DNA from 2 places in the Paenibacillus sophorae genome. Region 1 is predicted to be linked to the other one. Evidence: predicted binding sites of a transcription regulator. Region 1 holds the regulator's gene; the other holds the start of a gene.
The links. The regulator LexA, encoded in region 1, represses DNA repair genes until DNA is damaged. The targets are predictions, from matches to a motif close to CGAACATATGTTCG.
Positions count from the first base shown of each region.

Region 2: recN (DNA repair protein RecN) is a predicted target of LexA. The motif match lies at 1,833-1,846, and genes of this name have one in related genera.

Region 1 covers NZ_CP076607.1:4,055,804-4,061,074, reverse strand. Annotated here, with positions in the region: gene glnA (type I glutamate--ammonia ligase) at 1-109, shown strand, start outside; gene KP014_RS19140 (DUF3231 family protein) at 505-1,023, shown strand; gene KP014_RS19135 (spore coat protein) at 1,185-1,751, shown strand; gene KP014_RS19130 (L,D-transpeptidase) at 1,815-2,153, opposite strand; gene lexA (transcriptional repressor LexA) at 2,310-2,936, opposite strand; gene yneA (cell division suppressor protein YneA) at 3,113-3,529, shown strand; gene KP014_RS19115 (DUF896 domain-containing protein) at 3,764-3,973, shown strand; gene KP014_RS19110 (hypothetical protein) at 4,028-4,552, shown strand; gene KP014_RS19105 (HAD family hydrolase) at 4,597-5,271, shown strand, end outside.
Region 2 covers NZ_CP076607.1:4,739,347-4,744,617, reverse strand. Annotated here, with positions in the region: gene KP014_RS23005 (TlyA family RNA methyltransferase) at 1-589, shown strand, start outside; gene KP014_RS23000 (hypothetical protein) at 655-1,128, shown strand; gene ahrC (transcriptional regulator AhrC/ArgR) at 1,157-1,603, shown strand; gene recN (DNA repair protein RecN) at 2,094-3,836, shown strand; gene spoIVB (SpoIVB peptidase) at 3,959-5,071, shown strand; gene spo0A (sporulation transcription factor Spo0A) at 5,270-5,271, shown strand, end outside.

The DNA of each region.
Region 1 (5,271 bases):
TGGGGAGCATGCTCTGGCCCATTTCTATGAACTGAAGGAAATCGAGTGGGATATCTATCGCACACAGGTTCATGACTGGGAAAGAAACCAATACATCACGCTGTACTAACACACGAAGCCCTTAGCGCTGTAAGCGCCGGGGGCTTTTTCGATTTTATGGAAATGTTGATTTCCTGTTCGTTGCAGAAAATGTTGATCCCTATGATTCCATTAGTTCTCAAATAACCTCAACTTCTCAAATAACCTCAACAGTTCGTAGTAACAGATGGCCTCAAGAGCATTTCCTTCCGCACACCAGAAAATCTCCCTTGCCTGTTTCTTTATGGCTTTGCCCCCTCTACATAGCAAATGCTGCCTTCTTTATCACCCCTGGCTTTCAGATGAAACAATTACTATTTCCGTTTAAATTAGAAGAATTAAGATCCAAAAGCTGCATTACATTTATTTTTGAATTACCGAGCATAATAACGAAGGTATGATATTAAAGAAAAGGGAGGATTCTTAATGGGAATTTTAAGTGGTAACTCAAAGGATGAACCCATGCATTATGGTGAGATTTATAGTGTATGGCAGAGTTCTATGGTAGCGAAGGGTACAGTATCTTTTTATCGGGCATATTTAAATCACGCCGGAGATAAAGACTTAAAGAAAATACTGGGCGATCTTATCGATCAGGCAGAGCTGGAAATTAGCGAATGTGATAAATTGCTTTTGGATAACGGAATTGCTACCGGCCCGGTTATGCCTGAAAGATCTCACACTAAACTCGAGGATATTCCTGTCGGTGCAAGATTTACAGATCCTGAAATTGCCGCAAAAATTGCTGCAGATAATGCAGCCGGATTAGTCGCTTGCAGTCAAATAATGGGACAAAGCATCAGAGAAGATATTGGCGCTTTATTCGCCAAATACCATCTCACCAAAGCGGCCCTGGGTGCTCGAATTTTAAAAATGAACAAGGAAAAGGGTTGGCTTATTCCTCCCCCTCTGCAAGTGAAGCGGCCTGAGCTGGTTAAAGCTTAAAAATGAATATTCCCGTTCCAGAATCCCATCTTTTTATTGAAGTACACTAGTTTCATTGCCTGTTGATTTGATGACGACTGCCTCTAACGTTACGGGTAGAAAGCCCTCGATCTGTCCATTCAAAAGTAAATTTATCTACCCTGAAAAAGGAGATGTTTTTTATGCCATTAGGCTCACATGAAGCCCACGAATTAAATGAACTTCTGCTTAGCTGTACGAACTCAATTCAGAATATGGCGTTGTTTCTGAGTCAGGCGAAAGACCCTGAACTCAAAGATATGATCGCCCGTCATTACGCGGTCCATGTGCAGGATTACAATATGAAGGTGGAATTTGCGAACCAGTCATTCTCGCAGGATACACTGAATGTTCCTGCCCTTCAGATGAGCACCGGAATCTCCATGTCTACAAGCCAGTACCCGCCGCTCGAGCCCAAAGTTCAGCTTCAACAGTTGGATGACCGCGCAATTGCAACTTCATATTTGCTAACCTTAAAGCGCGCCGGACGCGAGTATGCCTATTCCGCATTTGAATGCTCCACGCCTCAGCTGCGCACTTTTCTGGAGGATGCCTTCCGGATGTGTTCTCATCAGGCATTTGAAGTATGGCAGTACATGGCCCGTAAGGGAGAGTATCCCGTAATTATGGCTTCCAACGAAGCGATAAATGCCATGCAGCAGATTTATCAATCCGTTCCGGAGCAACAGCCGGGCAAATTGTATAATTAATACCAAGAGGATGTCCATTTTTCATCCATAATAGAACCGCCGTATCAGCAGTTCTATTAAAAATTATTGCCGGATGGTAACCCTCGTATGAAGCGGGACGATCCGGGCCAGCTCGAGAACGGCGGCATTATGCATCCGGATGCATCCGTGCGAAACCTGATGACCGATAGACGCGGGATTATTGGTTCCATGAATGCCGTAATGGGGCTTGGAAAGTCCCATCCAGAATGCACCGAATGGTCCGCCTGGATTTGCCTGCTTATTAACGATAGTATATTCGCCCTCGGGTGTCTGGGTCAGCATTTTTCCGATCCCTACGGGGAAGCCCCGAACGACTTTATCGTTATCCAGAAGATACAGCATGCGCTGGGATAAATCGACAATGATCCGATAATTAGGCATATGATCAGCACTCCTTTACGGTATAAAATATGCAGGGAGTGCATATGCCGTTCGAATTTCGCTGAATATCGAAGTGATGCGCAATAAGCTATGCAGTAATATACGTAAAAAGGGCGGACCCGGTAAGCGGGGCCGCCTTTCAAATGTGCACAGCTATTAATGGATGTCTCGGAACAATCCAATTACCTTACCCAAAATACTCACTCGGTTAAGCCGGAGCGGCTCATAGGCCGGATTTTCAGGCTGCAGGCGAATATGATCGCGCTCCTTATAGAAGGTCTTGACGGTGGCTTCATCGTCTTCCGTCATAGCGACCACGATATCACCGTTATCGGCGGTCTGCTGCTGGCGGACTATGACGTAATCTCCGTTCATGATGCCGGCTTCGATCATGCTGTCGCCCATAACGGAAAGCATGAAGACCTTGTTATCTCCAACGTAATGGGTGGGAAGGGGGAAATAATCTTCAATATTCTCTGTAGCTGTGATAGGTACACCCGCAGTCACCTTGCCAACAACCGGCACTCGGGCAACGGTCTGTACGAACTGATGGACATTTTCGGAGTCTTCCTGACCCAGCAGTTCAATAGCACGCGGTTTCGTGGGATCACGGCGGATAAGCCCTTTCTTCTCCAGTCGGTCAAGATGCCCGTGTACGGTAGAACTGGATGCCAGGCCGACCGCTTCTCCAATTTCCCGGACGGAAGGCGGATACCCCTTGCTGCGAACTTCGTTACGTATAAATTCCAGGATCGCCAGCTGGCGACTCGAAATCTTTGACATTGGAATACACCCCATCTAGTAATGTTTGGGAAAATTATAACATAGAACTGCCGTTCGCACAAACATAAGTTCTAAAATAAAAGGGAACAATCGTTCGAAAAACCTCTTGATCGAAACACATGTTCGTGCTATATTAATTTTACAAGTAAGAACAAGTGTTTGGAGGTTGATGATAGATGTTGAAATATAGTACATACCACAGCATTTATAATGAGACACCGGGGGCAGCCTCGGCGTGCCGGAGTTCTGTTTCTGACCATATGAACCCATCTGTAATTAACACTAAAGCGCTCATCAAGAAAGCCCGTATCGTATTGAAACAGCAAGCAGTTTTTAAGCTGATGATTGTGCTCCTTCTAATTATTTCAGGATTTACCGTGGTAAGCCAGGTGTTTGCCAGTTCGGCATCTTCGCTGCAGCAGGAGAAGCGGATTGTAGTGGAGCCCGGCGATACACTTTGGAGTATAGCTCTTAAGAATAAATCTTCCGATATGAAAACTATCGTATATGTTGATGCTATTAAACGACATAATAATTTGAACGGTTCCGATATTCAGGCTGGAGATATATTGTCAATTCCCATATACAAATGAGCATTTGAATAAATCCTTTAGTGCTTTGAAGCAAATATAGCAAAGTGCTGAAATAACAGTATAGAAGGATGTCAGGTCTATTGCAGTACAAATGAGCTTTCAGGGGAGTCGCCTTGACAAGCTCTTTTTCTCATGGCAAAGTTAGAATGAATTTAGAGCTGTTCTACCGGTTCCGTTAACTTACAGCTAACGCCGATATGAACAATAATCATGCACTAATTAGGAGGAAAGATCATGAACATAGATGAACTGGTTAATCGCATTAATGAGCTGGCGCGCAAGCAAAAGAGCGTCGGACTTAATGAAGAGGAATTGGCTGAACGCGCCAAGCTTCGGGAGATATACCTTGGCAATGTACGCCGCAATTTCCGCGCTCAATTGGAGTCGATTGAAATTGTGGATGACAAAGGAAATGAACGAGACGGCAACAGAAACCTTCATTAATCAAGCCGAAGCCGTCTTTTCATAGATATTTCAGGAAGACTAGGGGGAAATGAAATGGCCCGTTCTTGGGAAAGAATGGTTCAACGCAACACGCAGCAGATCAACAAGAGAAGAAAAAAAGAGGGTAAGGATTCCATCAATTCTTCATCCAAGGCCGGCCAAACCGACGTCTACAAGGGACGCAATATTGTTTTCCCTGTACTGCTTGCGGCACTGGGGGCTCTTTATTGGATCATCGGCCAGTTCGATACATCTTCTGCGAATCAAAACAGCCTGGTAATGAATTGGGTTGGCGTCGTGCTTTATTTTGCACTGGCGGCAATGATCTTTTTCCGTCGTCCTTATTTGAAAGTTGAACGCGCACGGGTATCCACTTTCAAATTTAACCGCCAAAGGTTCCTGGAAGCAACGGACATTGAGAAAATTATCATATCCCGCCGCTCCATTAGCATTAAGCCCAAAGCTAAACGGGGGCATTGGATTTTCTCCCGGTTGATTAACCGCTACGACACGGCTGTTATGGGCGAGCGGATGGAACGTTTTGGTCAGATAAACCATATTCCGGTGGAGCGCGAATAGATTGAACAGCAATTGCAAGTTTATTATAGAGAGGGAGTAAAGGAATGCCGATAGCCGCCGTACTGTTTGATTTGGATGATACTCTTCTATGGGATGAGCGAAGCATTGAGGAAGCTTTTGAATACGCCTGCAAAGCGGCGGGCGAAGCCGTGGACCCGAAGGAATTGGAAGCTGCGGTCAGACGGGAGGCGAGAATTCTCTATGAGTCTTACGAGACCTTTCCTTTTACGCAGATGATCGGAATTAACCCGTTTGAAGCGCTGTGGGCGAATTTTACAGCCGGAGAGCAAGAGCAGTTCCGGAAGCTGGAGGAGCTTGCTCCAAATTACCGGAAGGAATCCTGGCGCCGCGGACTTGCGGCTGTGGGAATAGACGATGAGAGCCTGGCGGAGACACTTGCTGCGCGCTTTGCCTCGGAACGCCGCAGCCGTCCTTACATGTATGAAGAGACGCTGGAAGTTCTGGCTGCGCTTCGCGGGCAGGTAAAGCTGCTGCTGCTGACCAACGGCTGTCCGGCCCTACAGCAGGAGAAGCTGGATGGCGTACCTGAGCTGATTCCTTTCTTTGATCATATTGTCATTTCCGGGACATTTGGGAAGGGCAAGCCGGACGTGGCGATTTTTGAGCATGCGCTGAAGCGCCTGGATATTGCACCAGAGCAGGGAATTATGGTCGGAGACAAGCTTACGACTGACATTCGCGGCGGTTTGGCTGCAGGA
Region 2 (5,271 bases), 680 kb from region 1:
TGCAATCGATGTAGGCTATAACCAGTTGGACTGGTCGCTGAGGGAAGATGAACGGGTATACGTCATGGAGCGGACGAATTTTCGGTATATGACGCCGCCCGATCTCAAAGGCCCCGTTCCGGATTTCGCCAGTATCGATGTTTCTTTCATCTCCCTAAAGATCATTCTTCCTCCGCTCATGGCGCTGCTGGACCGCCCAGCCGACATTGTGGCGCTGATTAAGCCCCAATTCGAGGCCGGACGGGAAAAGGTTGGCAAATCCGGGGTTGTACGCGATCCGGCGGTTCATCGGGAAGTGCTGGAAAATGTGCTGACAATGGCGCGTGACCTTGGCTTTAATCTCAAGGGCCTGACTTTCTCGCCGATCACGGGCGGTGAGGGCAACATCGAATTTCTGGCTCACTGGCGTCTTGAACAGGAAGGCGTACACAATAGCGGCGAAGCCGCTGACCGGGGGGAAGCGTCTCCCGATCAGGCTTCCTCCGAGTCTTACGGCGATTTTGCCGCAATCGCGAAAGACGTGGTGGCGGAAGCCGCAGGCACGTTCGGCGGTCAGGCTTCCACTCATGGAAACTCATCGAGAAGATGAGTTTCTTTTGGCTATTAGGAGGGATTTTGCCCTATCTGCTCGAATAAATCACCGAGGTGATTCGGATGACGGGTAGCCCGGACAAGGCGGTTATGGCGCTGATCGGCGTTGGGCTGGCGGTATGGGTCGTCTACCGCATTTATGTATGGCTCCAGAGCTCGCCGCGTTCCTTTTTGCAGGATCATATTCCGCTGAATGAAGAGATTAACCCCCACCCGGCTGTAAGTTTGCTGGAAGATGCAGGCTACGAGGTTGTCGGCGGCAAGCTGAAAATTCCGCTGTCCTTTAACATTGACGGCGCTCCGCTGTACAGCCGGCTGTTTGTCGATTACATCGCTGCGGCTGAGGATGGCACACAGTATCTCGTCGTGCTTGCCCGTCCGCGTCGTCCGGTGGAGTGGACCGGAAGCGGAGTGCGGGATATACTGCTTCCGTATCTCCTGATTTATCCGGGGGTTGGGGGTCTGCTCTATGTGAATGCTCCGGCCGCCACGGTCAACGTGATCACATTTGGCAGGGATGATGGAGAGAATGATTAGCACTTTTTAAATATACGGGAGGCTATTAATGAAAGGTCAAAGACATATCAAGATACGTGAAATCATTACCCATAGGGATATTGAAACACAGGATGAACTGGTTGAAGCGCTTCGAAGCGCGGGTTTCCAGGTTACCCAGGCGACCGTATCCCGGGATATCAAGGAACTGCTTCTGATTAAGGTTCCGATGGATGACGGGAGATATAAATATTCGCTGCCAACTGATCAGCGCTACAATCCGACGCAGAAGCTGAGACGGGTGCTCGTGGACAACTTTGTGCACATCGACTATTCGGGCAATCTTGTTGTCATGAAATGTCTGCCTGGAACGGCCAACTCCGTCGCCGCGCTGATCGACAGTATCGAATGGCCTCAAATCATGGGGACAATCTCCGGTGATGATACGATCCTGATTATCTGCCGGGAGGCGGAGGACAGTAAAAAAGTAGTATCGCAAATTATGGGTTACATTTAACTAATTATCAGCAATAGAACAGAACCCCTTTTCCTCTATATGCATGGGATGAATCGACTTCGGACAAGGGAGGGTCTTTGCCCTCTTCATTGTCCGCCATCTTCAAGCATCTTGTTCGATCTATACAGTAGCCATTCTTGCGCCCCTCTTCGGCTGCACTTCACATGCAACGCATTATTTTCCTTCCCTCCGCCTAACAGTAACTTTTTTACTGGAAACCCCTTGACTCCGAACCTATGTTCGGTCATACTTTGAGCATGGCCCGTTTACTGGACAGGCATTGACAGAGACTTGAACACACCTGAACATCCTGGCCGAAGGCAATATAATGCTGACGGTGTAAATTTTAATGAATTGTCGGAAAGACGGGATTAGCTTAGGTAACGTCTTTTCTAGTAGAATGATCCACCCAAGAGCTTCCTTTCCCTAAGCATCTGTTGAGGGGAGAGCTCAAAAGGCATGGCATTTATGCGTCGGAGGTGCAATATTTGTGCTTGAAACATTATCCATTCGCAACCTGGCGGTTGTCGAGTCGGTAGATGTCTACTTTTATCCGGGCTTTCATGTGCTTACCGGCGAGACAGGCGCAGGCAAGTCAATCATAATCGATGCGCTCGGATTGATTGCCGGGGCCAGGGGCTCGGCGGAATCCATTCGCTACGGCTGCGAGAAGGCGGAGATGGAAGCCCTTTTTAGCCTGCCTAGCGGGCATTCGGTCTGGAACACGCTGGAGAAGCTCGGAATCAGGGCGCAGAAAGAGGAGCATTTAATTATACGCCGGGAGCTGAACTCCCAGGGAAAGAGCACTTCCCGTGTTAACGGCCAAATGGTGAATCTGACGATGCTGCGCGAAATCGGCGAGCAGCTTGTCAATATCCACGGCCAGCACGAGCACCAGAATCTGCTGAGACCGGAGCGGCATTTGGGGCTGCTGGATACTTACGGAGAATCTGTAATCGGACCGCTGAAGGCGGAATATCAGGAGAGATATTCAAAGTTTGCCCAGGTGGAGAAAGAACTGCGCGAGCTGCAGGATTCGAGCCAAAAAAGCTATCAGATGCTTGATCTGTACCGGTTTCAACTGGAGGAGATCTCTTCTGCTGCCTTAAAGCCGGGAGAAGATGAATTACTTTCCGAGGAAAGGGTCAAACTATCCTATAGCGAGAAAATGATGGATTCCATCTCCGGCGCTTACGAGCTCCTCAATGGCCGCCAGGGGCTTGAAGCGATCAGCAACGTCATTTCCACCTTGGAAGAAGTTGTCCGTTATGACGAAAAAGCGCTGAAGCCTGTTCTGGAACAGCTTCAGTCGTCTTTTTATCAGCTTGAGGACGCCTCTTTTCAGCTGCGCGACTACCGCGAAGACATTGAGTTCAACCCGGCAAGGCTGGAAGAAGTGGAGAACCGGCTTGATCTCATCTCCGGCCTGCGGCGTAAATACGGCGACAGCGTGGAGCAAATTCTAGGGTATTACGAGCAGATTTCCCGTGAAACCGATTTGCTTGAGAACAAGGACGAACATTTGGACAAACTTACGGTTAAACGGAATGCCCTGCTTGGTGAGCTGATGGAGGCAGCGATGCAGCTTAGCGAAGCCCGGCGTCAGTGTGCGGCGGATTTGGCGTCACAGGTCGAAGGCGAGCTGAAGGACCTTCAAATGGAACGGACTTCCCTTGAAGTTAAGATAGATGTGCTTGATGATCCACGGGGAGTGGAATACGAAGGAAGCCGCATCCGGTTAACCCGGCAGGGTATCGACAGCGCCGAGTTCATGATTTCTCCCAATCCAGGCGAGCCGCTGCGTCCGTTGAGCAAAATCGCTTCGGGAGGCGAGCTGTCGCGCATCATGCTGGCAATGAAGAGCATCTTCGCAAGGCATGAGGATATCCCTGTTCTGATATTCGACGAAGTGGACACGGGGGTTAGCGGACGTGCGGCTCAATCCATCGCCGATAAGCTGTACCGGCTGTCCTCAACATGCCAGGTCTTCTCCATTACTCACTTGCCGCAGGTGGCCTGCATGGCGGACCATCAGTACCTTATCCGCAAAAAGGTGCAGGACGGCCGTACAATGACCGAGGTGGAGGCCCTGTCCGAAGAAGGACGGGTTAAGGAGCTGGCCAGAATGCTGGGCGGTGTGGAGATTACCGAAAAAACGCTGCATCATGCGCAGGAAATGCTTAATCTGGCGGAGGCCAGCAAAGCTGAGGAAACCCAAGCGGTTAAGTATTGACAGTAATAAAAGCCTGGGGGCAGGGTTATCTTATAGGTACGCAATTGGCGACCACTTTTTTCGTCAAGCGAAAGAAGCAAAAGGGAGCGTGACAGCCTTTGAAGCCCAACCTCAGGAAGTTAATGCCAGGTCTTTTATTTGCCTTCTTTCTTAGTGTTTCAGGATTGACCGTTCCAGGTTCCGGCTATGCCTCGAATGCCGAAATGATTCATGGGCACGCAGCGGCCCAGAATGGAGCGGAGCAGGATATCAGGGTGTATCCCGGTGGACAGACAATCGGCGTTAAGGTGAAGTCGGCAGGCGTGCTGGTTGTGGGACATCATCTTGTCGACGTGACGGGGCAAACTAAAATATCACCGGGCGAGACGAGCGGACTTCTGCCGGGCGATCTTATGGTATCCATTGATGGCGTCAAGCTGAACGAGATAAGCAGGGTGTCGGATCTGGTAAAGCGGGCAGGAGATACCGGCAGCGAACTCAACATCCGTTATATTCGTGAAGGTAAGGAACGAACGGCCAGACTCAAACCGGCGTACGATCGAAATGACAAGGTATGGCGGCTTGGACTGTATATCAGGGATTCTGCCGCGGGCGTTGGAACACTAACTTTTTATGCACCCCGCGAAGGCGTTTATGGAGCGCTGGGACATGTTATTACGGATATGAATACCGGTACTCCGATTGTTGTCGGGAGCGGTCATATCGTCGAATCGAACGTAACCTCCATCTCTAAAAGCCAAGATGGCGATCCCGGAGAGAAACGTGCGGTTTTCATGAAGGAAGGCCAAGTGCTCGGCAACGTTGAGAGCAACACGGATTTCGGGATTTTCGGTAAAATGGGGCGTAATCCAGATCACAGTTTATACCGTGAACCCATTCCTGTGGCTATGAGCAGCGAGGTCAAGGAAGGTGCGGCTCAAATTCTTACCGTAGTCGAAGGCCAGCGGGTCGAGCGGTTCAACGTTGAAATTATCCATGTATCCCGTCAACAGGAGCCGGCAACTAAAGGAATGGTCCTGCGGATCACCGATTCCAGACTGATTGATAAGACTGGAGGCATAGTGCAGGGCATGAGCGGCAGCCCTATTCTTCAGCAAGGCAAGCTGGTCGGTGCAGTGACGCATGTCTTCGTTAATGATCCTAGATCCGGCTACGGTTGTTTCATCGAATGGATGCTCAAAGATTCGGGGGCCGCACAGCAGCATAGTTTTCATCCAAATCTTAAGGCGGTTTAGCCTTAAGATTTTTTTGTCGAACGTTCATGAAGATAATCGAATGGTGTAATAAAATTATTAATTATAAATCATGGCTAAAAAAAAATAAAGAAAAATAATTTTCGACAGAAGGAAATTCATTCCACATGTCGAAATCATTAAGCAGAGAAGATAAAACGCTGTTTGAAAAAGCAGATATTCATAAGGAGGAAACAACCAGT